3 regions of the Nonomuraea sp. NPDC050383 genome follow, and region 3 is predicted to be linked to each of the others. Evidence: riboswitches for the same ligand, from Rfam matches in the RefSeq annotation. Region 3 holds a riboswitch; each other region holds the start of a gene.
What was found. A riboswitch is a leader RNA that binds a small molecule or an ion and turns the genes downstream of it on or off. The one in region 3 is predicted to bind S-adenosylmethionine.
Positions count from the first base shown of each region.

Region 1: another riboswitch for S-adenosylmethionine. It lies ahead of ACIBG4_RS38220 (GNAT family N-acetyltransferase); the one in region 3 lies ahead of ACIBG4_RS09615 (aminotransferase class V-fold PLP-dependent enzyme).
Region 2: another riboswitch for S-adenosylmethionine. It lies ahead of thrC (threonine synthase); the one in region 3 lies ahead of ACIBG4_RS09615 (aminotransferase class V-fold PLP-dependent enzyme).

Region 1 is NZ_JBITIP010000025.1:15,013-24,381, reverse strand. It holds gene ACIBG4_RS38235 (aminoglycoside phosphotransferase family protein) at 1-905, shown strand, start outside; gene ACIBG4_RS38230 (MerR family transcriptional regulator) at 1,067-2,152, shown strand; gene ACIBG4_RS38225 (hypothetical protein) at 2,720-3,184, shown strand; gene ACIBG4_RS38220 (GNAT family N-acetyltransferase) at 3,237-3,857, opposite strand; SAM riboswitch class I at 3,865-3,956, opposite strand; gene ACIBG4_RS38215 (MFS transporter) at 4,036-5,181, opposite strand; gene ACIBG4_RS38210 (DUF4037 domain-containing protein) at 5,536-6,573, opposite strand; gene ACIBG4_RS38205 (GNAT family N-acetyltransferase) at 6,688-7,431, opposite strand; gene purB (adenylosuccinate lyase) at 7,459-8,889, opposite strand; gene ACIBG4_RS38195 (M15 family metallopeptidase) at 9,135-9,369, shown strand, end outside.
Region 2 is NZ_JBITIP010000034.1:25,295-34,663, forward strand. It holds gene ACIBG4_RS41925 (S8 family serine peptidase) at 19-1,293, opposite strand; gene ACIBG4_RS41930 (S-adenosyl-l-methionine hydroxide adenosyltransferase family protein) at 1,423-2,238, opposite strand; gene ACIBG4_RS41935 (DUF3263 domain-containing protein) at 2,356-2,679, shown strand; gene otsB (trehalose-phosphatase) at 2,732-3,502, shown strand; gene ACIBG4_RS41945 (hypothetical protein) at 3,552-4,133, shown strand; gene ACIBG4_RS41950 (trehalose-6-phosphate synthase) at 4,151-5,596, opposite strand; gene ACIBG4_RS41955 (RNA polymerase sigma factor) at 5,628-6,182, shown strand; SAM riboswitch class I at 6,262-6,403, shown strand; gene thrC (threonine synthase) at 6,417-7,649, shown strand; gene ACIBG4_RS41965 (MoaD/ThiS family protein) at 7,695-7,970, shown strand; gene ACIBG4_RS41970 (cold-shock protein) at 8,245-8,445, shown strand; partial or broken gene groEL (chaperonin GroEL) at 8,754-9,369, shown strand, end outside.
Region 3 is NZ_JBITIP010000003.1:280,873-290,241, reverse strand. It holds gene ACIBG4_RS09625 (NADH-quinone oxidoreductase subunit D) at 1-108, opposite strand, end outside; gene ACIBG4_RS09620 (DoxX family protein) at 255-965, shown strand; gene ACIBG4_RS09615 (aminotransferase class V-fold PLP-dependent enzyme) at 969-2,291, opposite strand; SAM riboswitch class IV at 2,336-2,451, opposite strand; gene ACIBG4_RS09610 (TerC family protein) at 2,582-3,319, shown strand; gene ACIBG4_RS09605 (cytochrome P450) at 3,319-4,509, shown strand; gene ACIBG4_RS09600 (SAM-dependent methyltransferase) at 4,544-5,506, opposite strand; gene ACIBG4_RS09595 (Rossmann-like and DUF2520 domain-containing protein) at 6,023-6,913, shown strand; gene panC (pantoate--beta-alanine ligase) at 6,904-7,773, shown strand; gene ACIBG4_RS09585 (hypothetical protein) at 7,783-8,136, shown strand; gene ACIBG4_RS09580 (L-aspartate oxidase) at 8,231-9,369, shown strand, end outside.

The DNA.
Region 1 (9,369 bases), on a different contig from region 3:
TCCCCGAGGCGTTCGCGGCCTCCTACGGGAGCCAGGACCCCGAGGCACGCGCCTGGGTCGCCCGGCTGCCCCACCTCGGCGGCGAGCTGCTACGGCGCTGGGAGCTGCGGCCGGACGGCCCGGCCGCGTACGGCATGGCCTCGCTCGTCCTGCCCGTGCTGCAGGCCGGCGGCGCGCCCGCCGTCCTCAAGCTCCAACAGGTACGCGAGGAGACCGCCGGTGTGGCCGCCGGCCTGCGGGCATGGAACGGCGACGGCGTCGTGCGCCTGCTCGACCACGACCCGGACAGCGGCGCCCAGCTGCTGGAACGGCTGGACGCGACGCGCCCGTTGTCCGCGCTCCCCGACGATGACGCCGCCATGCGCATCCTGGCCGGCCTGATGGGCCGCCTGACCGCGGTGCCCGCGCCCGCCGGGCTGCGGCGGCTGTCTGGCATCGCCGCCGCCATGCTCGACCAGGCCCCAAGGGCCGTGCCGGCGCTGCGCGACCCCGCCGAGCGGCGCCTGGTGCTCATCTGTGCCGCGGCCGTCGCCGAGCTGGCCGGCGAGTGCGGCGACCGCCTGTTGCACTGGGACCTGCACGACGGCAACGTCCTGGCCGGGCAGCGCGAGCCGTGGCTGGCCATCGACCCCGAGCCCCTGGCCGGTGACCCCGGCTTCGACCTGCTGCCGGCGCTGGACTGCCGCTGGGACGCGGTGGCGGCGGGCGACGTCGGACGCACCGCGCTGCGCCGCTTCGACCTGCTGACCGAGGCCCTGGGCCTGGACCGGAAGCGGGCCGCCGGCTGGACGCTCGGCCGTGTCCTGCAGAACGCCCTGTGGGACATCGAGGACGGCAAGACCCACCTCGAACCGGTCCAGGTGACCATCGCCACCACTCTGCTGAACTCGGAGCACACCCGGTAGGCCCCGGCCGCCCCATGACCCGCTCCGACGAAAAGAGCGAGTACGCCAAGCTCCTGAGAGCCGACCACGCTCCTCCCGAAATCGTCGGTTGACCTTCACCTTGGGGGAGGCCACAGCATCGGTGGAGCCGGGCGATGTGCTCGGCATGAGGAGGAGCGAGCATGGGGTTGCTGACCATCGGGGCGTTCGCGAAGGCGTCCCGGCTGTCGCCGAAGGCGCTGCGGCTCTACGACGAGCTCGGACTGCTGCCCCCCGCCCGCGTCGACCCGGTGACCGGATACCGCCTGTACGCACCGGAGCAGCTGGATCAGGCCCGGCTGGTCGCTTGGCTTCGCCGCCTGGGGATGCCGCTGGCGCGCATCCAGCACGTCTGCACGCTGGATGCGGGCCCGGCGGCCCAGGAGATCCGCACGTTCTGGGCCCAGGTCGAGGCCGACACCGCCGCACGGCGGGACCTGGCCGGCTTCCTCATCGACCACCTGTCATGGAAGGACCCCGCCATGTCCTCGATCGCCAAGCCCCTGCGAATCCGTTACGCCGCACTGTCCGACACGGGCCTCGTCCGCGAGAGCAACCAGGACACCGCCTACGCCGGGACCCGCCTGCTCGCCGTCGCCGACGGCTACGGCAATCAAGGAGCCCCAGCCAGCGCGGCCGCCGTCGACGCGCTCAAGCACCTCGAAACCGAGAGCATCCCGGCGGGCAGCCTCCTCGACGTCCTCGAAGACGCCGTCGAACAGGCCAAGCAGGCCGTCAACGGCATCGCCGGGGTCGACCCCGCTTCCGAAGAGGCCGGCACGACACTCACCGCCATGCTCTGGACCGGCTCGCAGCTGGCCCTCATCCACATCGGCGACTCCCGCGTCTACCTCCTGCGCGAGGGAAGGCTGTTCCAGATCACCGACGACCACACCATGGTGCAGTCGATGGTCGAGGAAGGACGCATCAGCCCGGAAGAAGCCGCCTCCCACCCCCAGCGGTCACTGCTGGTTCGAGCCCTGGGCCACGGAGCCGATGACACTCCTGACATGCGCCTGCACGACGCCCAGCAGGGAGACCGATACCTGCTCTGCTCCGACGGCCTGTCGACCGTCGTGCCGGCCGAGAAGATCCGCCAGGTGCTCTCCGAGACCAGCGAGCCGCGGCAGGCGGTCCGCGAACTCATCGCCCTCGCCAACGGCTCCGGCGGTCCCGACAACGCCAGCTGCGTGGTCGCCGACGTCATGGAGCTCCAGCAGCAGGAGTGAGCGGCATGCACTCGACTCCGGTGATCCGTGCAGCCGACTCCAGTTGACGCGCGGACGACCGTTGTTCCGGTCGTTTCGCCGGATGGGCGATGGGTGGCATATGGCGTGATGCCCAGCAAGAAGGTCGGGGTAGCGGGGATGCGCCACCAAGGGGCTGGGAAGGGATCCGCCCCAAGTGGTCAGCTGACTCCCGGTATGTCTCCTTCCGGACGGACGCGAACCAGCAGACCTTCTACGGCGCCATCCCGCTCCCCCAGGAGGAAGTCACCCGGCTCGTCACCGCAGGCGTGCGGGCCTTCCTCCGCAGCTATGCGGCCTCCGCCGCCCAGCGCCCCCAACACAGTTCTGAGTGACATCGCAGGTTGCTGATGGTCAGCGTCCAGTCACTGGCAGGCCGGTCAGATCCAGGCGACGGTCAGTCCGCAACTGGATCTCGCCGTACGGGGTCATATTCGACGGCTGTCTGGGGTTACCGATCGTTCCCGCTGGTCAGCGGCTTGAAGGTCTGTACGAGACGGAGAGCAAGTAGGCTGACCATGATCACCTGCGACCGTGAGGGAGCCGCTCATGACCGCCGACCCGACGATGACCCGGATCGGCCAGGGGGTGGAGTTGCATCACCATCAAGGCCGGCGCGAAGCCGCTCGCGAGTTGTTCGCGCAGATCTGGGACGACATCGGCGGCGAGGGAGGCGATCCGCTGCATGTCTGCGTCCTTGCCCACTCGATGGCCGATGTGCAGGACGACGTGCACCAGGAGCTGATGTGGGATCTGCGGGCGCTTGCCGCCGTCGGCCTGATCACGGATGAGCGGGTGGCCCAGGCCGGGGTGCCGCTTTCGGTGGCCGCCCTGTATCCGTCGCTGCACCTGAACCTGAGTGAGTGCTACCGCAAGCTGGGCGACCTCGACCGCGCCCGCGAGCACCTCCGGCAGGCGCGGGCCGGGATCGGCGCACTCGGCGACGACGAGTACGGGCGACTCATCAAGGGTGGACTGGAGCAGCTGGCCGAACAGTTGGGTGAGACCGTTTGACTCCGAGCCCGGCCAAGGATGACGTCGATCACGACGCCGCCGGGCCGGACACTCATCCGGGCGTTCCCGCTGAGGCCAGCCGGGTCATGAGGGATTGCCGGACGGCCGGCCATTCGGACGCGACCACCGCGAACATCGCCGAGTCCCGCAACATCCCCTCCTCGCCGGGCGCCCAGGACATCGACCAGTTGCGCAGGACACCCTCAAAGCCGATACCGAGTCGCTCCAATGCCCGCCGGCACCGGTGGTTACGGGCGTCGGTCTTCAGATCGACCCGCGCGACCCCCAGGGTCTCGAACGCATACCCCAGCAGCAGCAACTTCGCCTCGGCGTTGATCCCGCTGCCCTGCGCCGACGCCGCGAGCCAGGTGAAGCCGATCTCGATCGCTCGCAGGGCCGGCCGATCCGGCCATGACCGCGGATCCCACAAGCCGGTGCACCCCACCGCCTTGCCGTCACGCACCCGGACCTGGGCGAACGGCGTCAACCCACGCCTGGCCAGCTGCGTCGCCACATACCCCCGCATCTCGCTCCCGCGGGGAACCAGCGTGAACCCGTAGGACGCCCGGTCCTCTTCCGCGGCCGCCGCCAGGTCGGCCGCGTGCTCCATCGTCAACGGCTCCAGCCGCACCAATGAACCAGCGAGCACAGGAACATCGAGCTGAACACTCATCAGACCTTCCTCATCGTTCCTGGCGTTGGCACCTTGCCCGTACTGGGCAGGTTGTCGGACCGTCACAGGGCCAGGTCCCTCAGATCCTCTGGATGATCACCGAAGGTCGATTGTCCCCAACGACTGACAACCACGTCAACTGTGTAGAACGCGGCGAAGCCGGCCCTGGGCACCTGGATCACGATGTGCCTTCGGTGGGGAGCTCGACGCGGCGGAAGATCCGCCACAGGGTCAGGTCGTAGAGGGTCTTGGCGGTCCCGGCGATGAGGAACGGCCAGCCCAGACCCAGGGGCTGCAGCAGCCCGGCGAGCGCGGGACCGGCGGGCCGGGTCAGGTAGCGGGCGGTGTTGGTGACGGCGGCTGTGGTGATGCGCTCGGTGGGCGGGACCATGGCCATGACGTAGGCCTGGCGGGTGGGCACGTCCATCGAGGACAGGCAGGCGCGGGCCAGCAGCAGCCCCGCCGCCACCGGGAACTCTGAGGCGAAGGCGACGCCGATGAGCAGCAGGTTACCCGGCAGATGGGTGAAGACCATCGTGTTCAGCAGCCCGATCCTGGCCGCGAGGACCGGCGCGAGGAGGAAGGAGGCGGTCTGCAGGACGGCACAGCCCGCGAACAGCAGCCCGATGCTGGCCGTGTCAGCTTGGTAGTGGACGCCCAGCCAGTAGGCCAGGTAGGCCTGCGCAACGAAACCCCCTGCCAGGCTGTCCACGGCGAACAGCGCCGCCAGCCGGACCACGACCGGGCGGGGCCGGACCGGCGCGGAGACCTGAGTCGAGGCCACCTCGATCGAAGCGGGCAGCCGCAGGGCCAGCAACGCACCAGCCACGCCCACGGCCAGCAACACCCCGCCGAGCAGCAACCGCGAGAGCGGGAGCGCGCCCAGCAGCGCGCCCGCGGTCCCGGCAGTGGCGGCGACGGCGTTGTAGAGGCCGAAGCCGCGCACGGCCACGCCGCTGCCATCCAGCATGACCTGCTCCACGGTGGTGAACGGCCCGGACTCGACCACCTCGACCGACAGCGCGCCGGACAGGGCGGCCACGCTCAGCAGCCACACCGGAGCTCCGACCGCGATCAGCGACCCGCACAGGGCCAGGGCCAGGTACAACACGGCGTAGGAGCGGCGACGGCCGAACCGGTCGCCCCAGCGGGCCAGGACGATGCCGGCCAGCGCGCCCCCGGCCATCACGGCGGCCAGCACGAGACCGACCCCGGCGGCCTGCAGCCCCTCGGCCCGCAGCAGCGTGGCGAGCTGGACGGCGGCCAGTCCGTACGCCAGGCCGCGTAAGGCCTGCGCCGCGAAGATCAACCGCGCGGCACTCACGCGGACTTCCTCCCGTCGCCCTGCCATCCCTCAGGCATATCGATCCCCTTGCACTCAGTTTCCTCGAAGGCCCGCCCTCACCGCGTGCGGGCGGCAGGATCGCGTCCAGCCTGCCGGCGCCCGAGAGCGCACGATCCGGTTCGGACGTTTCCTCAGACCAGCGCCAATCGAGCCCGGGCGGGTTCTCTGTCACAGGGGTCCGCGCCGTGACCGCCTCGCCGCCGCCGCAGCCGGGCCGTCAGGGCAAGCATCAGGACGATCGTTACGATCCTCGACACATCCACCCGGCCTGGTGCGACACGGCACCTCGGGCCGCGGACGGCACCCGCGGGGGCCCGGCAGCCCGCGCGCGCCTCAGGCCACCAGGCCGAGCGCCGCCCCCGCGACCGCCCGAGCCCGTGCGGGCGACAGCAGCAGATCCACCGAGTCCGACACCTGGTCCACACACCCCACCAGCGGCAACCCCCTGATCACCGGGTCCGACACCGCCTCCAGCAGCGCCTGCGCGAACCGGTCGCCCCCGATCACCCGGAACGGCCGGTCGTGAAAGCCGCGCACCCGCTCATCCAGCGTCGCGGCCAGCCCCAGCCGGTTCTGCGTCGAGGCCACCCTCCCGTACGCCGCCGCCAGCGCCGCCTCGCGCTCGCGCCACGTCCGCGCCGCCAGCGCCCCGCCCAAGGACTCCCCCAGCTCCGCCGAGCCCGGCAGGCGCGCCAGCGCGCTGCCCAGCCACTTGGCGTACGGCGGATAGCGGCGGCGCAGCAGCAGGGCCAGCCGCATCACCTCCCGCGCCAGCCGCGCCCCGACCACCGCCGACCCCAGCTCGTCACCCACCTCGCCGCACCGGCCCGGGAACGGCTCCTCCTGCGCGATGCGCCGCCACTGACAGGCCAGCACGTACCGCCACACATCGGCCGGATACCAGCGCAGCACCGACCGGGCCGCCTCCAGCCCGTCCGGCAGCCCGTCGTGGAACACCTCCCCCCGCGTCACCTCGGCCAGCGACTGCCACGGCACCGACAGCCAGTCCAGCAGCGACACCCCGCCCCGCGGGTCGAACCCGAGCCGCCCCGTCAGCCACTCCCCCAGCTCGGCCACCTCCACGCCGGGCCGCAGGACACCGTGGTAGCCGAACACCGTCGGCAAGCCGCGGAAGCGCTCCGGCAGGCCCGCCACCACCCGCGACCGCACCTCCTCCACCTCGCCGGCCGCCACGAACAGCAGCACCCGAGGCCCCCAGTCGTGGTCGGCCGAGCGGGCCGTGTCGAACGCCAGCACCTCCGACCCCGGCCCGATCAACGCGGCGCTGTGCGGCGCCCGCCCGACGAGCGGCGCGACGACCTCACCGTAGAAGGCACGGGAAAGCTCGATACCTGGTACGAAATCGCACATCACCCCAGAACTGTGCCTCACGGCCGGCCTCCGCCTCACCTCGTTTTTCGCCTGCGCGTTCGATGCGACGGGGTTCGGTTTGGGTTCGGCGGGTCCGGACAGAAGGGAGCGCCTTTACAATGTAGATTCACAAACGTGCGTGGCCAGCACGCGGGTGCGCCGGTACCCGAGCCGCCCGTACACCCCGATCGCCGCCGGGTTGTCGTCGTCCACCATGAGCGCCGCCCGCCCGTGCGCCGCCACGAGCCGGGCCGTCACCCACCGGCACACGCGCTCCGCCAGACCCCGTCCCCGGAACGGCGCCGCCGTGGCCACCCCGGCCAGCAGCCCCACCGACGGGGCGCTCCACGCGTCCGCGGCCACCGCCGCCAGCAGGCCGTCCACCCGCGCGCCCGCCCAGCGGCGCACCCCCGGCGCGCCCGGGACCGCGTACGAGGTGGGCGCGTGCTCGGCCAGCAGCTCGGCCACCTCCCCCTCGGCCCCCTCCCCCAGCCAGCCCACGCCCGCCCCCGCGTCGGGCGGGACGTGGCCGGCGGGCAGGCTCATCCAGGAGAAGCCGCCCGCGACCTGCAGCCCGTCGACCTTCGCCGCCACCTCGGCCATCAGTCCCGCCTCGCCGAACGGCCGGTACGAGGGCCCCATCTCCGCCAGCGCGTGCCGTACCAGCTCGACGGCGTCCGAGGCGTTCCCCCACACGCCGATGCGGTCGCGGCGCGACACCGCGGGCGCGGCGCTCACCACGGCCTCGCCCAGCGCCCACGCCCGCGCGCCGCCCGTCAGGTCCTGCGCCACCCACACCGGCAGGTCGTCGTCACCGCACGCGGCCCGCACCTCGGCCACGGATCTCAGCTCACGCACCACGATCGGTACCGCGCGAGCCGGGGATCACAGGATGGAGCCGGGCCGGTAGGCGGCCGCCTCCGGATGGGCGGACACCACCTCGGCCACCTGCCGCGCCACCGCCGTCACCTGGCCGGCCGCCGCGCCGGTGAACGACACCCGGTCGGCCAGCAGCGCCTCCAGGGCCGCCCGGTCCAGCGGGAACCGCTCGTCGGCCGCAAGGCGGTCCAGCAGCTCGTTGGCCGCGCCGCGCGAGCGCATGGCCAGCGCCGAGCCCACCGCGTGCTCCTTGATCAGCTCGTGCGCCGTCTCGCGGCCCACGCCGGCCCGCACCGCCGCCATCAGCATCTTGGTCGTGGCCAGGAACGGCAGGTAGCGGTCCAGCTCCGTGGCGATCACCGCCGGGAACGCTCCGAACTCGTCCAGGACCGTCAGCATGGTCTCCACCAGCCCGTCGAAGGCGAAGAACGCGTCCGGCAGCGCCACCCGGCGCACCACCGAGCAGGACACGTCGCCCTCGTTCCACTGGTCGCCGGCCAGCTCCCCCACCATCGAGGCGTAGCCGCGCAGCACCACGGCCAGGCCGTTGACCCGCTCGCAGGAGCGGGTGTTCATCTTGTGCGGCATCGCCGAGGAGCCGACCTGCCCCTCCTTGAAGCCCTCGGTCACCAGCTCGTGCCCGGCCATCAGCCGGATCGTCTTCGCCAGCGACGACGGGGACGCGGCGAGCTGCACCAGCGCCGAGACGACCTCGAAGTCGAGGGAACGCGGGTAGACCTGGCCGACGCTGGTCAGCCTGTGCTCGAACCCCAGGTGGGCCGCCACCCGCCCCTCCAGCTCGGCGAGCTTGTCCTCGTCGCCGCCGAGCAGGTCCAGCATGTCCTGGGCGGTGCCGACCGGGCCCTTGATCCCGCGCAGCGGGTAGCGGGCGATCAGCTCCTCCAGCCGGCGGTGGGCGACCAGCAGCTCGTCGGCGGCCGAGGCGAACCGCTTGCCGAGCGTGGTGGCCTGCGCGGCCACGTTGTGGGAGCGGCCGGCGATCACGGTCTCGCGGTGCTCCTCGGCCAGCGCCGCCAGCCGTGCCAGCAGCGCCACCACCCGGTCGCGCACCAGCAGCAGGCTGTCGCGGATCTGCAGCTGCTCGACGTTCTCGGTGAGGTCGCGCGAGGTCATGCCCTTGTGGACCTGCTCGTGGCCGGCCAGCGCGTTGAACTCCTCGATGCGGGCCTTCACGTCGTGCCGCGTCACCCGCTCACGCGCCGCGATCGACTCCAGGTCCACCTGGTCGAGGACCTTCTCGTAGTCGGCCGCCGCCTGCTCGGGCACGGCCACCCCCAGCTCGGCCTGGGCGCGCAGCACCGCCAGCCACAGCCGCCGCTCGGCGACGACCTTGTACTCGGGGGACCACAACCGGGCCAGCTCCGGCGAGGCATAACGGGCGGCCAGAACATCGGGGATACGCGGCTTCGACGTCACGTCGGACAAGTCTATGACGCGGGCACATGACGTTCTCGACGGGGACTTCTCCGGCGGCGGCGCTCATCCAGCCGGCCCCGACTGGGCGTACGCTGGCGATGACTTTCAGCCTGTGGTGGAAGAGGGGATGAGTGAGCACGCCGCCGCGAGAGCCGGCAGGCCGGCACCCGGCCGGCACGGTGAGGCCCACGGCCGGCCAGGCCGGGCTTCTGGGAGCCGATCAGGTCCCCGTTCCGCCGGCTCCCATGACCCGTACGGCCATTCCGCCGCTCATGCCCGGGTCGGCCGTCCTCGGCCCGGCCCATGAGGTGACGCATCAGGCGGAGCGGCTCGCCGAGGTGTCCGGCGCCGGCGTGCAGGTGCTGCACAGTTACGCCGAGGCGGGCCGGCGCCATGCGACCGGCGGGCAGTGGCTGAGAGCCGAGGCGCTCGGGCGGCTGCGCCAGGCCGCCGCCACGCTGCCGGAGGGATTCGGGATCG
Region 2 (9,369 bases), on a different contig from region 3:
AGGCTTAAGCCGTGCGGCTCAGGAGGCGCGCCGCCGCGCCACCACGTGCGCGGCCATCGCCAGGCAGAGCACGAGCAGCCCCACCAGGGTCGGCAGCCGCGACTCCGGCTCCGGTCCGGCGCTCCGGCCGGGCGCGGGCGGCGGCGGAGGGGCCTTGCCCGCCCGGGCTCCCGCCATCCGCCCCGCCTCCCGCAGCGCGAGCAGCGCGTCGGCCACGCCGTGCCCGTATGAGGGGTCGCGGGCGGCCGGGCGGGAGACCGTGCCGCGTTCGATGGCCGCGCGCACCTGGTCCGGCGCCAGGCCGGGGTAGGCGGACCTCACGAGTGCCGCGATGCCCGCCACCATGGCCGCCGCCGCGCTTGTGCCGTCGCCCACCACGTACGAGCCGGCGCCGTCGGCGGTGAGGATGCCCGTGCCGGGGGCCACCACCGACAGGTAGTTCTGGCGGTTGGAGAACGCCGTCACCCTGAGCCGCTGGTCCACCGCGCCCACCGCGATGACGCCGGGGTAGGCGGCCGGGTAGTTCCTGCGGTTCGTGGTCTCGCCGTCGTTGCCGGAGGAGGCCACCAGCACGGCGCCGCGGCACAGCGCGTACCGCACCGCCGCCTGCTCGGCGGGCGAGCCCCTCCAGACGCCGCTGCCGCCGCCCAGGGACATGCTGATGACGTCCGCGCCGTGGTCGGCGGCGTAGCGGATGCCGCGGGCCAGCGCGTCGGGCCGGCCGGCGGAGGGATGGGTGCGGAGCGGGTCGTCGTTCTCCAGCGTGACGCGGACGGACAGGACGCGGGCCTCGGGGGCGACGCCGATCACGCCGGTCCGTGCGGTCTCCTCCCCGGCCCGCGTCACGCGGCCCGGGGAGGAGGGCGCGGAGAACGCGGCGACCCGGGAGGCGGCGGGCGTGCCGGTGTGGCCGTGGCCGGCGATGAGGCTGGCCATGGCGGTGCCGTGGTGGCCCCACCGGCCGGGCCGGCTCCCGGCGCCGGTCAGGTCGGGACCGGCCACCACGGAGCCCGCGAGGTCGGGGTGGCGACCGTTCACGCCGGTGTCGAGGACCGCCACCAGCACGCCCTCACCTCTGCTGATCCGCCACGCCTCGGGCAGGCGCAGCGCGGGGAGCTGCCACTGCGCGGCCTCGTACGCGGCCGTCCCGGTGCGGGCGGCGGCGCCGGCGCTCGATGTGCGGCCCGTCAGCGGCGAGGCGCACAGGCAGGCGACGAGACAGGTGACGAGACAGACGGTGAGGCGGGGTAGGAGCCTCCTGGGGACGCGCGGCATGGGACGGAAGTGGCGCATAGCGACCTCCGGGGCAGGTGGGGGGATGCCCGTTGCCGGAGATTGTGACACGCGACGCCCACGATTGATCAGGACCTTCAGTAAACGGTCCGATACATCGCGTAATTAGGCTTAAGTAACTTTCGTAGCCTAAGACTTGCCTATAGAGGGAGATATCCGGACATGGGCGCCGGGGGGAAGCCCGAGCCGCTGCGCCGCGTCCCCCGAGTTCACCGCGATCGCGATCAGCCCCGCCGAGTCCGCGAACGCCACCAGCTCACCCGGCGGCACCGCCGCGTACGTCTCCCGGTACGGCAGCGTGAGCTGCCGCCGCCCCAGCCACACGCCCAGCGTGTCACCCACCCGCGCCCCCAGCGCCTCCAGGTGGCTCGCGGTGATCGACAGCTGCGTGTTGCCGTAGCGATCGACCGAGACGACCTCGCCCTCCACGGCCCCCTCGCGCACCACCGAGGTCGGCTCCGCCAGGGAGACGAGCCGGCCGACCGGACGCTCCGGGCCCATGTCGGCCGGCTTGGCGCCCTTGAACAGCCGGGCCGCGACGGCCGAGTAGATGTCGCGCCCGTGGAAGGTGGGCGAGACGGGTCGCAGGAAGTACTCCTCGTTGCTGAGCTCGTACGCCGCGTCGGCGCCCCCGCTGGCGTGCACCGCCCACGACAGCAGCCCGTTGTCCGGGCCGACGAACACCCGGCCGCCCGCCTCGATCGCGACGGCCCGGCGGGTGCCTCCCGTGCCGGGGTCCACCGCGCCGATGTGCACGCCCGGAGGCAGGTAGGGAATGGTCTGCGCGAGGATCGCGGCGCCGCGCCGTACGTCGCCCGACGGGATGGTGTGGCACACGTCGATCACCCGGGCCTCGGGCGCGATGCCGGCGATCACCCCGTGGCAGGCCGCCACGTAGCCGTCCTCCAGCCCGTAGTCCGTGAGAAGCGTGATGACTGAGGTCACACTTCGTGACTGTACGTCTAGCCATCCGCCATGAACAGCCGGACTGCGCACATTACGATGGCGTCGGGCCGCATGCGCGTGTCGTGATCGTCGCGCGCAGCCTTTGGAGGAGGAACCATGGACACTGCACCGGCCGGCGGTGACAGTGCACCCCGACAGCCAGCGCACGACCAGCCCCTCACGTCACCCGCACAGCTGACCCGACGCGATCTCGACCTCCTCGCCTTCGAGCGCCAGTGGTGGCGCCACGCGGGCGCCAAGGAGCAGGCCATCAAGGAGACCTTCGGGTTCTCCGCCACCCGCTACTACCAGCTTCTGGGCGAGCTCATCGACAAGCCGGCCGCCCTGGAGCACGACCCGATGCTGGTCAAACGGCTGCGCAGGCTGCGCGCCGGCCGCCAGCGGGACCGCGCCGCGAGGCGTCTGGGCATGCGCCCCTGATCGGCTGGGTAGGCCCAGCCGCGTGAGGAACATCCCTGGAAACATCCCTGGCATGGAAGCCATCCTGAAGGACCCGGCGGGTGCCGTGATCGGGCTCGACTTCGACGGGACGCTGTCCCCGATCGTGCCCGACCCGGCCTCCGCCCGGATCCACCCGGAGGCGCCCGGCGTGCTGGCCGAGCTGGGCGGGCACGTCGGGGCGGTGGCCATCGTGACCGGACGGCCCGTCGCCACCGCCCTGGAGCTCGGGCCCGGCCTGGCCGACGTGCCGGGCCTGGTGGTGCTGGGCCACTACGGGTTCGAGCGATGGGAGCGCGGCACGGTCTCCGGCCCACCTCCGCCCGCCGGCGTGCCGCGGGCGGAGGCGGAGCTGCCGCTGCTGCTCGACTCGCTGGGCCTGAAGGGCGTGACCGTGGAGGACAAGGGCCGGGCGGTGGCCGTCCACACCCGCCGCGCCGACGACCCCGAGGGCGCGCTGGCCGCGCTGCGCGAGCCGCTGGCCGAGCTGGCCGCCCGGCACAGCCTGGTGGTGGAGCCGGGCCGGCTCGTGCTGGAGCTGAGACCGCCGGGCATGGACAAGGGGCACGCGCTGGGGCTGTTCCTGGCCGAGCGGGCCGCGAGGTCCGTGATGTTCGCCGGGGACGACCTCGGCGACCTGGCCGCATTCGACGCGGTCGAGGCATCGGGGCTGCCGGGCGTGACCGTGTGCAGCGGCTCGGCCGAGGTCACCAGGCTGGCCGAGCGGGCCGACATCGTGGTGGACGGGCCCGACGGCGTCGTGGCGCTGCTCCGTGAGCTCGCCTCGGCCGTCGCGCGCTCGTGATCAAGTCGTTGGTGATTGATCTGCAAGTGCCCGGCCGTACGGTCACGGCATGCCGAAGACAGCTCTCGCCGCCGCGGGCCTCGCCGCGGCGGTCACGCTCCTGATCCCCGCCACCGCTTCCGCCTCCGCCGGGGGCTCGGGCACCCCCCTCCGCCTGCGCGACGGCCTGACGCTGAGCCTGCCGGGCGGCTGGAAGGTGTACGGCAAGGGCGACTGGATCCGCGTGGTCACCGGCTCGTGCCCCAAGCCCGGGTCGGGTTACGCCGGGTCGGAGTGCGACAGCTTCTGGATCCTCGGGCCGAAGGCCATCGAGCTGGGCGACGAGGTGTTCGAGCCGTACACCGCCGAGCGCCCGTTCTACCCGGCCACCGACGTCCAGCCCTGCCCGCACGACCGCAGGTGGGGCGAGAGGCTCGGCGCCGCCAGGGTCAAGGGCCTGCGTCAGGTCGGCCCCGGCCACAAGGCGTACTACCGCGAGTGGAAGGCCACCTGCGTCACCTACGACGGCGCCGAGGTCAGGTCGAGGTGGATCCAGCGCGAGTGGTACCTGCCGAGGACCAAGGTGCTCGTCGTCGACCAGTGGAACACCCCGGGCCTGGCCGGCGTGCTCAAGCGCGCGACCTGGCGATGAAGGTGGCCTTCGGCCGGTCAGCCCTGGGTGGGGCCGAGCTTGTCCAGGGCGTCGAGCTGCGCCTCCAGCCACCGTTCGGGGGGCAGCGCCGTGGCGGCGGCCACCAGCTCGCGGCGGCGGCGCACCCGCTCCTCCTCGGGCATGACCAGCGCCTCGTGCAGCGCACCGGCCGTGTCGCTGATGTCGTAGGGATTGACCACGAGGGCGTGCGGCCCCAGCTCGGCCGCCGCCCCGGCCTCGCGCGACAGCACCAGGGCGGCGCGCGGCGACAGGATCGGGCCCTCCTTGGCCACCAGGTTCATGCCGTCGCGGATCGGGTTGACCAGGAGCACGTCGGCCATCCGGTAGGCGGCCAGCGAGCGCGGGTAGTCGTCGTTGACGTTGAGGATCAGCGGGTCCCAGTCCTCGGTGGCGTACTCGTCCTCGATCTCCTGGGCGCACCGCTGCACCGAGGCGGTGTACTCGCGGTACTCGGGCAGGTCGTGCCGGCTCGGATAGGCGAAGGCCAGGTGGACGACCCGCCCGTGCCACTCGGGGTGGGCGGCCAGGAACTCGCGGTAGGCGAGCAGGCCGCGCACGATGTTCTTGGACAGCTCGGTCCGGTCGATGCGGACGATCAGGGCGCGGTCGCCGACCTGGTCGCGCAGCGCGGCCATGTGCGACTCGACGTCGGGCTCGCCGGCCCGCTCGCAGAGCGCGTCGCCGTCGACGCCGAGGCCGTGCACCCCGACGCGGGTCGTACGGCCCTCGTGGATGATCGTCCGGGCCGCGTGGTCGACCCTGGCGCCGAGCAGCGCCCGGCAGCAGTCCATGAACGCGTCCGCCCAGCGCGTGGCGAGGAAGCCGGCGTGGTCGGCGCCCAGGATGCCTTCGAGCACCTCGCGGGCCACGTCGTCGGGCAGCAGCGAGAAGTACTCGGGCGGCGCCCACGGCGTGTGGCTGAAGTGGGCGATGCGCAGGTCGGGCCGCTCGGCCCGGAGCATGGCGGGGGTGAGGGTCAGGTGGTAGTCCTGCACCATGACGCGGGCCCCGTGGTGGGCCTCCTCGGCCAGGGCCAGCGCGAACGCGCCGTTGTAGTCGCGGTACGACTCCCACTCGCGCAGGAACCTGGAGCCGAAGCTGGGCGCGTTGGGGGTGTCGTAGAGCAGGTGGTTGACGAACCAGAGTGTGGAGTTGGCCACCGCGTTGTAGGCGCGGTGGAACGTCGCCGCCGGGATGTCGAGCATCCGCAGGGCGCCCGTGTCGTAGCCCGCGTGGTCGAGCCGGCCTCCGGGGGCCTGCCGGGCGGCGATGCGGTCACCGTCGGACAGCGCGGCGCACACCCAGAGCACACCGTGGTCCTTGGTCACTCCGGACAGCCCGGACACCAGCCCCCCGCCGCCGCGTTTCATGGTCAGCGCGCCGTCGTCGTCGACGGTGAACGAGACCGGGCCTCTGTTGGAGGCGACCAGGACACTGTTCATTTAACCTCCCTCCGATCATAGGATCCCAGCTATGGCGCTTGATGAGCTAACCGAGGAACTGGCCCGTTCCGCCGCAGCCGGAGATCATCGCGCGCTCGGCGAGCTCCTGAAGCGGATCGAGCCCGACGTGATGCGGCATTGTGCCCGCATTCTCCCCTACCGCCAGGACGCCGAGGAGGCGTCCCAGGACACTCTGCTCGCGGTGGCCCGCAACATCGGCCGCTTCGAGGGGCGGGCCAGGTTCAGCACGTGGCTGCACATCGTGACGGCCAACTGCGCGCGGACCACGTACCGGTCGCTGAAGCGGCGGGCCGCCGAGCAGACCTCCGAGGAGCTGCCGGTGCAGAAACCCGACGTGGCGCGCGTCAGCGTCATCGCGGGGTCGCGGCTGGACCTGCTCGACGCCATGGAGGCGCTGGAGGCCGACAAGCCCGACCTGGCCCAGGCGCTGGTGCTGCGCGACATCGTCCAGCTCGACTACAACGAGGTGGCCGAGCAGCTCGGCATCCCGCTCGGCACCGCCAAGTCGCGCATCCACCAGGCGCGCAAGTACGTGCAGGCGGCGCTCGGCGACGACTACCGGTGAGATCACTCGTCTCATGCTATGAGACGAGTGGACGGCGGCGGCGCGTGGCCGGGTACAGTCTGATGCGACAACTGAATATTGCTCATCCAGAGGGGTGGAGGGACCGGCCCTGCGAAGCCCCGGCAACCCTCCCGGCTTGAGACTCGCGACCTGGCGAGGCCGACCGGGACAAGGTGCCAATTCCGGTCTGCGGTCAAGGTGGCCGCGGGCGAAGATGAGGGAAGGCCTCGCTTCATGTCGCTTGACTTCGGTCCTGCCACCGCCCTGTCCTGCCGCGAGTGCGGCACCCGCTACGACCTCGGTCCGAGCTTCGCGTGCCTGGAGTGTTTCGGGCCGCTAGAGGCGGCCTACTCCTTCGGCGACGTCCGTCGCGAGGACATCGAGGCGGGCCCGGCCAACATCTGGCGCTACCGCTCGCTGCTCCCCGTCCCCGCCGACGTGGCCACCAAGCCGAACATGAACCCCGGCTGGACCAAGCTCGTCAAGGCGGGCAACCTCGGCCGCGCGCTCGGCCTCAAGTCCCTGTACGTCAAGGACGACTCCGGCAACCCCACCCACTCCTTCAAGGACCGGGTCGTGGCCATCGCCGTCGAGGCGGCGCGCAACTTCGGCTTCCACACCCTGTCGTGCTCCTCCACGGGCAACCTCGCCGGAGCGGTGACGGCCGCGGCGGCCCGGGCCGGGCTCGACGCCTGCGTGTTCATCCCCGCCAACCTGGAGCAGGCCAAGATCGCCATGGCCCGGGTGTTCGGCGGCAAGCTCATCGGCATCGACGGCACCTACGACGAGGTCAACCGGTTCTGCTCGGAGCTGATCGGCGACCCGATGGGCGACAAGTGGGGGTTCGTCAACGTCAACCTCCGGCCGTACTACGCGGAGGGCTCCAAGACGCTCGCGTACGAGATCGCCGAGCAGCTCGGCTGGCGGCTCCCCGAGCAGATCGTCATCCCGATCGCCTCCGGGTCCCAGCTCACCAAGATCGACAAGGGCTTCAAGGAGCTGATCGCCCTGGGGCTGGTCGAGGACCGGCCGTACAAGGTGTTCGGCGCCCAGGCGCTCGGCTGCTCGCCCGTGTCGGCCGCCTTCAAGGCCGGCCACGACGTGGTCCAGCCGGTCAGGCCCGACACCATCGCCAAGTCGCTGGCCATCGGCAACCCCGCCGACGGCCCCTACGTGCTCGACATCGCCCGCCGCACCGGCGGCGCGGTGGAGGACGTGACGGACGCCGAGATCGTGGACGCGATCAAGCTGCTCGCCTCGACCGAGGGCATCTTCGCCGAGACGGCGGGCGGCGTCACGGTCGGCGTGCTGAAGAAGCTCGCCGAGAGCGGGCGGCTCGACCCCGAGGCGGAGACCGTGGTGCTCAACACCGGCGACGGGCTCAAGACGCTCGACGCGGTCTCCGGGGACGCCCAGCCCACGGCTGTGATCAAGCCCTCTCTCGACGCGTTCCGCGCGGCTGTCTGACCGCCGCACGCGGCTGCCCGTTCAACCAGGAAAGGCGACTTAATCATGAGTGTTTCTGTACGGATTCCCACCATCCTGCGCACGTACACCGGCGGAAACGCGGAAGTGAGTGGCGAGGGCACGACTCTTCGTGACGTCCTCGCAAAGCTCGACTCCGACTACCCGGGGATCGGCGCGCGAATTCTGGATGAATCGGGCAAGATTCGTCGTTTTGTCAACGTTTACGTGGGAGAAGAGGACGTCCGTTTCGCGCAGGGCCTGGACACGCCCGCGCCCGAAGGGGTCCAGATCTCCATCATCCCCGCGGTCGCCGGCGGCTGACGCCCCCCGCATCGCTCCCTGAAGGCGCCCCTCGTGGGCGCCTTCTGCTTTTCCCGGATATTCAATGTTGAACTACTTCGGCCATGTGCCCATACATCCCCTTAGGGAAACCGTTGAGAGGAATTGCGCGGTTTGCGGTTTGACTCTGTTGCCAAACGCCGTGCCACAGGTATGGTCGAGGACGATCGTCCGGCTGTTTTGCCATAAGTCGTGGCGATTGCGGGTCTCGCGGACGAATGGGCGGGATCCGCGAGCCCAGTAAGAGGAGTCGGAAGTGGCGCAGGGCACCGTCAAGTGGTTCAACGCGGACAAGGGCTACGGCTTCATCGCGGTAGACGGTGGTAAGGATGTATTCGTCCATTACTCGGCAATCATGATGGACGGCTATCGCTCTCTCGAGCAGGGCCAGCGGGTCGAGTTCGAGATCACACAGGGCCAGAAGGGGCCGCAGGCGGAGTCCGTCCGCGCTGTCTGACCCAGGTCGCTGGCGTCCAGTGGCAGGCCGCGCGGCAGCGCAGTCCGTACGGCCTGCCCTCGCACCCTCGTCGAAGATCACGGCGGGTCCCTCCGGGGCCCGCCGTGCGGCTGACCTGGGCGCCTGCGGTGCTCGCTTGCACTCGACCGGGTAGAGTGCTAAACAGTTCGTTGGCACTCTCTGTTTGTGAGTGCCAGCACCTGGGATCGGGACGATGGGGTCCGCCAACGGAGACGCGGACCCATATGCCGTCGCGGGCGTCGGCTCGATCCGCCGCAAGCCACCCTGCATCTGGGAGGTCCAGCCTTATGGCAGCCAAGATGATCGCGTTTGACGAGGACGCCCGGCGCGGTCTCGAGCGCGGTATGAACCAGCTCGCCGACGCCGTCAAGGTGACCCTCGGCCCCAAGGGCCGTAACGTCGTGCTGGAGAAGAAGTGGGGCGCCCCCACCATCACCAACGACGGCGTTTCCATCGCCAAGGAGATCGAGCTCGAGGACCCTTGGGAGAAGATCGGCGCCGAGCTGGTCAAGGAAGTCGCCAAGAAGACGGACGACGTCGCGGGTGACGGCACCACCACGGCCACCGTGCTCGCCCAGGCGCTGGTGCGCGAGGGTCTGCGCAACGTCGCCGCCGGCGCCAACCCGATGGCCCTGAAGAAGGGCATCGAGTCCGCCGTCGAGCGCGTCAGCGAGGAGCTGTCCAAGCTCGCCAAGGACGTGGAGACCAAGGAGCAGATCGCCTCCACCGCCTCCATCTCCGCCGCCGACCCCGAGATCGGCTCGCTCATCGCCGAGGCGATGGACAAGGTCGGCAAGGAAGGCGTCATCACCGTCGAGGAGAGCAACACCTTCGGCCTGGAGCTTGAGCTCACCGAGGGCATGCGCTTCGACAAGGGCATGACGTCGATGTACTTCGTCACCG
Region 3 (9,369 bases):
CCGCAGGACGCCATGGGTCGACGGGTGCTGCGGGCCGATGTTGAGGATCATGTCCTCGGTCGCCAGCTCCTTCGCGCCCGCGCCGATGCCGACCACGCGTTCCGTCATAGGGCCCATGCTGCCACCGGTCGCCGTGGTGATCCAGCGCGGGGTGGACGGCCCCGTCCGGTCGGGGTCGGTCAAGGAACGGTATGGACGCGCATCGCCAAACCGGACGGCGGGGAGATATAGCAGCAAATGGGGGGAGAATCACCATGAAGAGAGTGATGTTCGATCTGGCCGCGCTCATTGTGCGGATCGTGATCGGCGTGATCTTCGTGGCTCACGGATTGCAGAAGTGGCAGGGTGGTCTGGGGGCCGTGTCGAAGATGATGGGCCAGAGCGGAGTGCCGCTGCCGCAGCTCGCCGCCGCGTTCACGGCCACCGTGGAGACCGTGGGGGGCATCCTGCTGATCATCGGCCTGCTGGTGCGGCCGGCGGCGGTGGCGCTGCTCGTCGTGCTCGGCGGCGCCTTCGTGTTCGTCCACCGCGGGCATGGGATCCTGAGCTCCAGCGGGGGCTGGGAGCTCGTCGGGGCACTGGGGTCGGTGTGCCTGCTGCTGCTCGTGCTGGGAGGCGGGCGGGCGAGCGTCGACCAGGTGCTCACCCACTGGTACCGGCGCAAGGCCGAGCACCGTCACGCCGCGCAGGAGACGGCCGGCGCGTCCGCAGGAGCCGCGCCTGCCGCACCCACCAGGGCGGCGCCTGCCGAACCCACCAGGGCGGCGCCTGCCCCGCCTGCCGAATCCCAGCCCGCGCCGCCGACGCAGCCCATGCCCAGGAGCACGCCCGCGGAGGACACGACGGCGCCCCGGCAGCACCTTCCGGACGACGGCTCACACCGGCCCGGCAACCTCAGCGACCAGGACATGAGCGACCTGGACGCGCTCTTCAACGACGAGCACCGCAAGCCACCCAACCGGTGACGGTCAGGCGGGGCGGCGGGCGGCGAGGTCGCGCAGGGCGCCGACGAGGCGGTCCACGTGCTCCTCGGTCGTCCCGATGCCGATCGAGGCCCGCACCGCCGACGCCGTGCCGTCCTCGCAGCCGCCATCGGTCTCTCCCAGCAGGTGCCGGACGAACGGGTGCGCGCAGAACTTGCCGTCGCGCACCCCGATGCCGTAGTCACCCGACAGGGCCTCGGCGACCTCGCGCGCCGTGAGCCCGTCCACGGTGAACGACACGATGCCCACACGCGGGTGGTCCGGCCCCCACAGCGACAGCTCCCGTACGCCCTCGATGGAGGCGAGTCCGGTGCGCAGCCGCGCGATCAGCCGCTCCTCCTCGCGCACCAGCGCCGTCCAGCCCGTGGCGGTGAGCGCGTCGCAGGCGGCGGCCAGCGCGATGGCGCCCAGCACGTTCGGTGTGCCGGCCTCGTGGCGCGGCTCGGGGTCGTCGTGCCACTCGGTGATCCCGTCCTCGCCCGGCGCGACGGACCGCACGGCTCCGCCGCCCTTCAGGTACGGCTCGCCCGCGGCCAGCCAGTCGCGGCGCCCGATCAGCACCCCGGCCCCGAACGGCGCGTACAGCTTGTGGCCCGAGAAGGCCACGTAGTCGAGGTCGAGCGCCGTCAGGTTGAGCCGACGGTGCGGCACGAGCTGGGCGGCGTCCACGAGGATGCGCGCCCCGTGGCGGTGCGCGATGTGCGCCAGCGCCGCGATCGGCCACAGCTCGCCGGTGACGTTCGACGCGGCGGTCACCACGAGCAGCTTGGGTCCGTCCACGGCGGCCAGCGCCTCGTCGGCCGCGCGGACGGCCTCACCGGGGAACGCGGGCGCGGCGAGCCGCACGACCCTCTTCCACGGCAGCAGCGAGGCGTGGTGCTCGGTGTCGAACACGACAGTCGTGGTGCCGGCGGGCAGGCAGCCGGCCAGCAGGTTCGTGGCGTCCGTGGTGTTGCGCGTGAAGATGACCGCGTCGTCGGGACGGGCGCCGGCGAAGGCGCGGACCGTGTGGCGCGCCTGCTCGTACCGGGCGGTGGTGAGCTGGGAGGCGTAGCCGGCGCCGCGGTGGACGCTGGAGTAGGCCGGGAGCGCGGCGGTGACCGCGGCGCTGACCGGCTCCAGACAGGGAGCACTGGCGGCGTAGTCCAGGTTGGCGTACCCCACGAGCCGCCCGCCCCTGACCGGCACCTCCAGATCGGCGCCGAGCACGGCCGGGATCGGCCGGTGGCCACGCGGATGCGACGTACCGGCGGACGCGCCGGCGGCGGACTGGGCGGGGGCGGAGCCGAAGATGCTCAACGTGGACAAGGCGAACCTCCTGCAGGGCCATCGGACCCCTGGAGCAACCTCGGAGCCCGCGCTTGCCCGCCACACCTCGTGACGGACCAGGTCTTCACCCGGGGCACCCCGCCGCGGACGCGAGGGTTGCCGGCCAGCTAGCCGGGGCTTCGTGCTGGCACTCATGACCTACGTCCGAACTATAACCGACAGTCCCCGATGAATCGCAACCTCGCGAACTTCCTCGGCACCCGACTCGTTGGACCTGGGAAACCGGCCGTCCCCGACCGAAATGTGGAGGTAAGCAGATGCTGGATTGGGTGACCGACCCTCAGATCTGGATAGGGTTCTTCACCCTTGTCGCTCTGGAGATCGTCCTAGGCATCGACAACATCATCTTCATCTCCATCCTGGCCGGCAAGCTGCCGCCCGAGCAGCGTGACAGGGCCCGCGTGCTCGGTCTCGGGGCGGCCCTGGTCAGCCGGCTGCTCCTGCTGCTGGCGCTGTCGTGGGTGGTTCGGCTGACGGCTCCGCTGTTCGAGGTCTTCGGCCAGGAGATATCCGGGCGCGACCTGATCCTGCTGCTGGGCGGGCTGTTCCTGCTCGCCAAGAGCGTCACCGAGATCGGGCACAGCATGGAGCTGAAGGAGGAGGACGGCAAGAAGCGCGTGGCCACCTCGTTCGTCTCGGTCATCCTGCAGATCATGGTGCTCGACGTGGTGTTCTCGCTGGACTCGGTCATCACCGCCGTCGGCATGGTGGACGAGCTGGGCGTCATGATCGCGGCCGTCATCGTGGCGGTGCTGGTGATGCTGTTCGCCTCGGGACCGATCAGCAGGTTCGTGGACCTGCACCCGAGCATCAAGATGCTGGCCCTGGCGTTCCTCGTGCTGATCGGGGTGGTCCTCGTCGCCGAGGGGCTCGGTCAGCACATCCCGAAGGGCTACATCTACTTCGCCATGGCCTTCTCCGTCATCGTGGAGCTCCTGAACATCAGGATGCGCGGCCGCCACTCCAAGCAGCTCGCGACCTCGGAGGAGCCTCCTAAGATGCAGTAGTGCGCTTTGACCCCCGGAATCCGGATTTCGTCGCCCACCCGTACGGCGTCTACGACGAGCTGCGCCGTACGGACCCGGTGACCTACTACGAGCCCACCGACCAGTGGCTGATCTCCCGGCACGCCGACGTGAACGCCCTGCTCAGAGACCGTCGCCTGGGCCGGACCTACCTTCACGTGGCGACGCACGAGGAGTTCGGCAGGACGCCCGAGCCGGACTTCCAGGAGCCGTTCTGGAGGGTCAGCCGGAACGGCATGCTCGAAGTCGAGCCGCCGCTGCACACCCGGCTGCGGCGGCTCGTGTCCAAGGCGTTCACGCCGCGCATGGTGGAGTCGCTGCGGCCCCGCGTGCGGGCGGTCGCCGGGAGCCTGGTGGACGCGTTCGTGGAGAAGGGCGGCGGCGACCTCATCGCCGAGGTCGCCGAGCCGCTGCCGGTGACGGTCATCGCGGAGATGCTGGGCATCCCCGAGTCGGACCGTCACCTGCTGCGCCCCTGGTCGGCCGACATGTGCGGCATGTACGAGCTCAACCCCACGCCGGAGGCGCAGCACGCGGCGGTGCGCGCGGCCGAGGAGTTCGAGGGCTACCTCAAGGCGCTGGCCCGCGAGCGCGCCGCCGACCCCGGCGACGACCTGATCAGCGCGCTGGCCGGCATCGACGAGCTGACCGAGGACGAGCTGGCCGGCACCTGCGTGCTCCTGCTCAACGCCGGCCACGAGGCCACCGTGAACGGCACGGGCAACGGCTGGTGGTCGCTGTTCCGGCACCCGGACCAGCTCGCCCGGCTGCGCGCGGACCGGTCCCTGCTGCCCACGGCGGTCGAGGAGCTGCTGCGCTACGACACGCCGCTCCAGCTCTTCGAGCGCTGGGTGCTGGAGGACATCAAGGTCCATGGCACGCGCATCCCGCGCGGGTCGGAGGTGGCGCTGCTGTTCGGCTCGGCCAACCGGGACCCTGACGTGTTCGACGACCCGGACCGGCTGGACCTGGGACGGGCCGACAACCCGCACATCTCGTTCGGCGCGGGCATCCACTTCTGCCTGGGGGCTCCGCTGGCCCGCATCGAGATGGTGGAGTCGTTCGGCGCGCTGCTGGACCGCACGACCGAGCTGGAGCTGGTCAGCGAGCCGTCCTGGAAGCCCGGGTACGTCATCCGGGGGCTGCGCTCCCTGGACCTCCGCGCCGCCTGAGCCTTCCCCTCCCGGGCACGTGCGGACGACCCGGTCAGCGGCGCTGGGCGAGCCAGCCGAAGCCACCGAGCCCTCCGGGATCGATCAGCTCGGCCTCCTCCGAGGCGCGCGCCAGCGCCCGGAGGTAGGCACGCGGATCGCGCCGCGCCAGGTCCATCGGCGGACGTGTCCCAGTGATCCCCAATGCCCGCAACGCGGCGCGTTGTGTGGACAAGGTTGTGGATATCGCACCGGCCCGCAGGCCGGCCTCGGCGCACGCGTCGAGCGCGACGTGCGCGGTGATGTCGCATGTGCCGTCGGGGATGGGGGCCACGGCGGCGCCGTCGCGGTAGCCGGTCAGCGTCCCCCGGGGCGGACGGTTATCCACAGGGTGTGCATAATCAACGGCCACCGCCAGACCCCCGGCGAGGCGCCCGACGACCGCCGCCCAGGCGGCGTCACGCGGGTGGCCGATCTCGGCCCGCCACCCCACGCACGGCAGCGGCCACCAGCGTGCCAGCCACGCCTCGTCCTCGGGGCTCACGGGGCCGCCAAGCCGCTCCTCGCCGGTACGGGTGTCCACCATGACCAGCCGCGTCCCCTCCGAGGTCCGCTCGGCCACGTCCACCGGGATGTTGTCGAGCCACTCGTTGGCGATCGCCACGCCCGTGATGACGTCCGGCAGGGCGGAGGTCCAGGTGACAGTGAGTGGCAGGCCGTAGGGCCTGGGGGAGAGGTCGACGGCCGTGACCCGCAGCCGCCGGCGCAGCGACGGGTCCGCCGCTTCCAGCACGTGCCGCACCAGCAGGCCCTCGCCGGCCCCGATGTCGACGAGGTCGAGGACGGGCGGGTGGCCCAGCCCGGCGTCGGTCTCCGTCAGCAGCGCGAGAACCGCGTCGGCGAAGGCGGGGGTGGCGCTGACCGAGGTGCGGAAGTGACCCGAAGGGCGCTCGCGGAGGTAGAAGCCGTCCTCGCCGTAGAGCGCGCGCTCCGTCGCCGCACGCCAGGTGAGCCACATGACTGGACTATCTCATGATCCAGCCGTGGCACGGACGGTCATCGTCACGCTACCGTTTGTCACCGCCTTGCGCTAACCTTTGCCCGTCGCCAGGGCAGCCGTACAAATCCGCGACACGTTCGCGGCGGGGCACGGCGTGCCGCCGGGCGCGGCCGGCACGGAGGAGGGGTCGGAAGCGCGTGGCGGCGCCGGGTGACGCGGAGCTCGGGCGGCCAATGGCGGCCTGCCCGAGCTCCAGTTCCCCGGCCGGCCAGTCGGCGGATGGGCGGCCAGGAGCGCGCACCTCCAAGGGGCTCGCACACCGGCGCGGGTGCCGGGTCCGGTCGGTGATCCGGCGCCCGTGACCGTGCGGGTGGACCCTCTCCTCATCTCTTCCGACAGGAAGTACGCCTCCTTTTGCTTCCCTTGTCCCATTTGTCGCTAACTCAACATGCGGCAAAACCCCGATCACGTAGGCAGTCCCGCACGGCCGTTACGCTGGGCGGCAGGCCATCAGGTCGACAGGGGTGGGAACGCATGAACGCAGGCGATCGCCCGGCACGGCTGGCCGTGGGCGTGCTGGGGGCAGGAAAGGTGGGCTCCGCGCTCGGCGCCGCGCTCGCGCACGCCGGACACCGGATCGTCGCCGCCAGCGGGGTCTCCGACACCTCGCAGCGCTGGGCCGCCGAGCGGCTGGGGCTCAGCCCGTCGCCGCCCGACGAGGTCGTCGCCGCCGGCGAGCTGATCCTGCTCACGGTGCCCGACGACACGCTGCCCGACCTCGTGGCCGGCCTCGCCCAGGCGGGCGTCGACCTGCGCGGCAAGCTGCTCGTCCACACCAGCGGCGCGTACGGGCTGTCCGTGCTGGAGCCGGCCTCCCGGGCCGGCGCGCTGCCGCTCGCGCTGCATCCCGTGATGACCTTCACCGGCCGCGACGACGACCTCAGCCGCATCACCGGCTGCTCGTTCGGCGTGACCGCGCCCGACACGCTCCGGCCCATCGCGGAGGCGCTGGTCATCGAGATGGGCGGCGAGCCCGTCTGGATCGCCGACGCCGACCGGCCCCTCTACCACGCGGCCCTGGCCGGAGCCGCCAACCACATGGTCACGCTCATCGCCGAGTCGTCGGAGCTGCTCGGGCGCATCGGCGTCGACCACCCCGGCAGGATGCTCGGGCCGCTGCTCGGAGCGGCCCTCGACAACGTGCTCCGGCTCGGCATCTCCGGCCTGACCGGGCCGGTCGTCCGCGGCGACGCGGGCACCGTGCGTCGGCACGTCGACGCGCTCATCCTGGCGGCGCCCGAGGCCGCCGACGCCTACGTCGCGCTGGCCAGGCTCACCGCCGACCGCGCACTCGCCGCCGGACTGCTGAAGCCCGAGGAGGCCGAGCGCCTGCTCGACGCGCTCGGAGGGAACATATGGACCTGATCGTCGCCAAGGACCGCCTCGACCTGGTCAAGGCCCGGAGCGACTGGGACGGCGGGGAGAGCGTGGCCCTGGTGCCGACCATGGGCGCGCTGCACGCGGGGCACCGCTCGCTCATCCGGGAGGCCAGGGCGAGGGCGGACCGAGTCGTGGTCAGCATCTTCGTCAATCCGCTCCAATTCGGCCCTAACGAGGATTTTTCGCGTTATCCCCGTACATTCGATGCGGACCTGGAGGTGTGCCGGGCCGAGGGCGCCGCCGTGGTGTTCGCGCCGTCCGTCGAGTCCATGTACGACCCCGAGCGCCAGGTCGGGGTCTCGTCGGGGGCCATGGGCGAGGTCGTCGAGGGCGCCAGCCGGCCCGGTCACTTCGACGGCATGCTCACCGTCGTGCTCAAGCTGTTCAACCTCGTCCAGCCCGACCTCGCCGTCTTCGGGCAGAAGGACGCCCAGCAGCTCGCCCTCATCCGGCGGATGGTGCGCGACCTCGACGTGCCGGTCGAGATCGTGGGCGCGCCGACGGTCCGCGAGCCCGACGGCCTGGCTCTGTCCAGCCGCAACCGCTACCTGTCGGCCGTCGAGCGGGGCTCGGCGCTGGCCCTGTCCCGGGCGCTGCGGGCGGGCGCCGCCGAGACCGCGCCGTCGAAGGTGCTCGCGGCCGCGCGGGCCGTGCTCGACGCCGCCGCCTCCGAGCTCGCGCTGGACTATGTCGTCCTGGTGGACCCGGCCACGTTCACCCCCGTGGACGAGTCGTACAGCGGCGAGGCCGTGCTCGCCGTGGCCGCCAAGGTCGGGAACACCCGCCTGATCGACAACGTGATTCTCACGCTCGACCCCCTTGAGGATCAGATCACCGACTCGTAGCGTCATGGGATGACCGACGACGAGCTACGGGACGAACTTCTCCGCCGGACGCGCGTCGACCGGGAGGCGCGTGACCCCCGCCACGTGTCCGACCCCGGCTGGGCCGACCGGTGCGCCGCCGTGGACGAGGACAACACGGTGTGGCTCATGTCCGTGGTCAGCAGCCAGGGCTGGCCGCTGATCTCGCAGGTGGGCGAGGACGCCGCGCGGGCGGCCTGCCTCCTCGCCGAGCAGGCCGACGCCGCGCCCGAGCTGCAACGCCACTTCCGCGCCGCCATGGCCGACGCCGCCGGACGCGGCGAGGCCCAGCCCGGCCAGCTGGCCGGGCTGGAGGACCGGGTACGGGCGAACCGGCGGCCCTGACCGCCGCCCCCGGAAGGGGTACCCCCGTGGGCGGCGCATCGACGGGGAGGGGTTATCGTCATTCTGACGAAAGCACCTCGAACGAGGAGACCCCATGAGTACCCCGCCGATTCCCCTGCGGTTGACGGCTCCGGCTCCCGGTTGGGAGGTCGAGGCGGACGTGGTCGTCGTCGGCTCCGGCGTCGCCGGCCTCACCGTGGCCCTGCGCCACACCGAGCTCGACCCCGCCGCCAAGGTCCTCGTCGTCACCAAGGACGTCCTGTCCTCCGGCTCCACCCGGTGGGCGCAGGGTGGCATCGCGGCCGTGCTCGATCCCGCCGACACCCCCGAGGAGCACCTGAGCGACACCCTGCTGGCCGGCGTCGGCCTGTGCGACGCGCGGGCCGTCCGGACGCTCGTGACCGAGGGCCCCGGCGCGCTGCGGCGCCTGATGGGGCGCGGCGCGCGGTTCGACCGCACCCCGGACGGCGAGCTCCAGCTCACCCGCGAGGGCGGCCACCGGCGCGACCGCATCGTCCACGCGGGCGGCGACGCCACCGGCGCCGAGGTGCAGCGGGCCCTGGCCGAGGCGGTCCGCGCCGCCTCGATCGAGATCATCGAGCACGCCCTGGTGCTGGACCTGATCAAGGACGCGCGGGGGCGCGCCGCCGGGTTGACGTTGCACGTCATGGGTGAGGGCGCCCGCGACGGGGTGGGCGCCGTGCGGGCCCGGGCCGTGGTGCTGGCCACCGGCGGCATGGGCCAGGTGTACGCGGCCACGACGAACCCCGCCGTCTCCACGGGCGACGGCGTGGCGCTCGCGCTCCGGGCCGGGGCCGTGCTCCGCGACCTGGAGTTCGTCCAGTTCCACCCGACGGTGCTCTGGCTCGGCGAGGGCTCGACGGGCCAGCAGCCGCTGATCTCCGAGGCGGTGCGCGGGGAGGGGGCGTTCCTGGTCGACCACGAGGGCAACGCGTTCATGCGGGGCGTCCACGAGCTGGCCGACCTGGCGCCGCGCGACGTCGTCGCCAAGGCCATCACGCGGACGATGCGCGAGACGGGCCGCGACCACGTGTACCTGGACGGCCGGCACTTCGGCGCGGACAAGTGGGCCACGCGCTTCCCCACCATCGACGCGCTCTGCCGTGAGCACGGGATCGACCCGGCCACCGAGCTGATCCCCGTCGCCCCGGCGGCGCACTACGCCAGCGGCGGCGTCCGTACGGACCTGTCAGGCCGTACGTCCATCGAGGG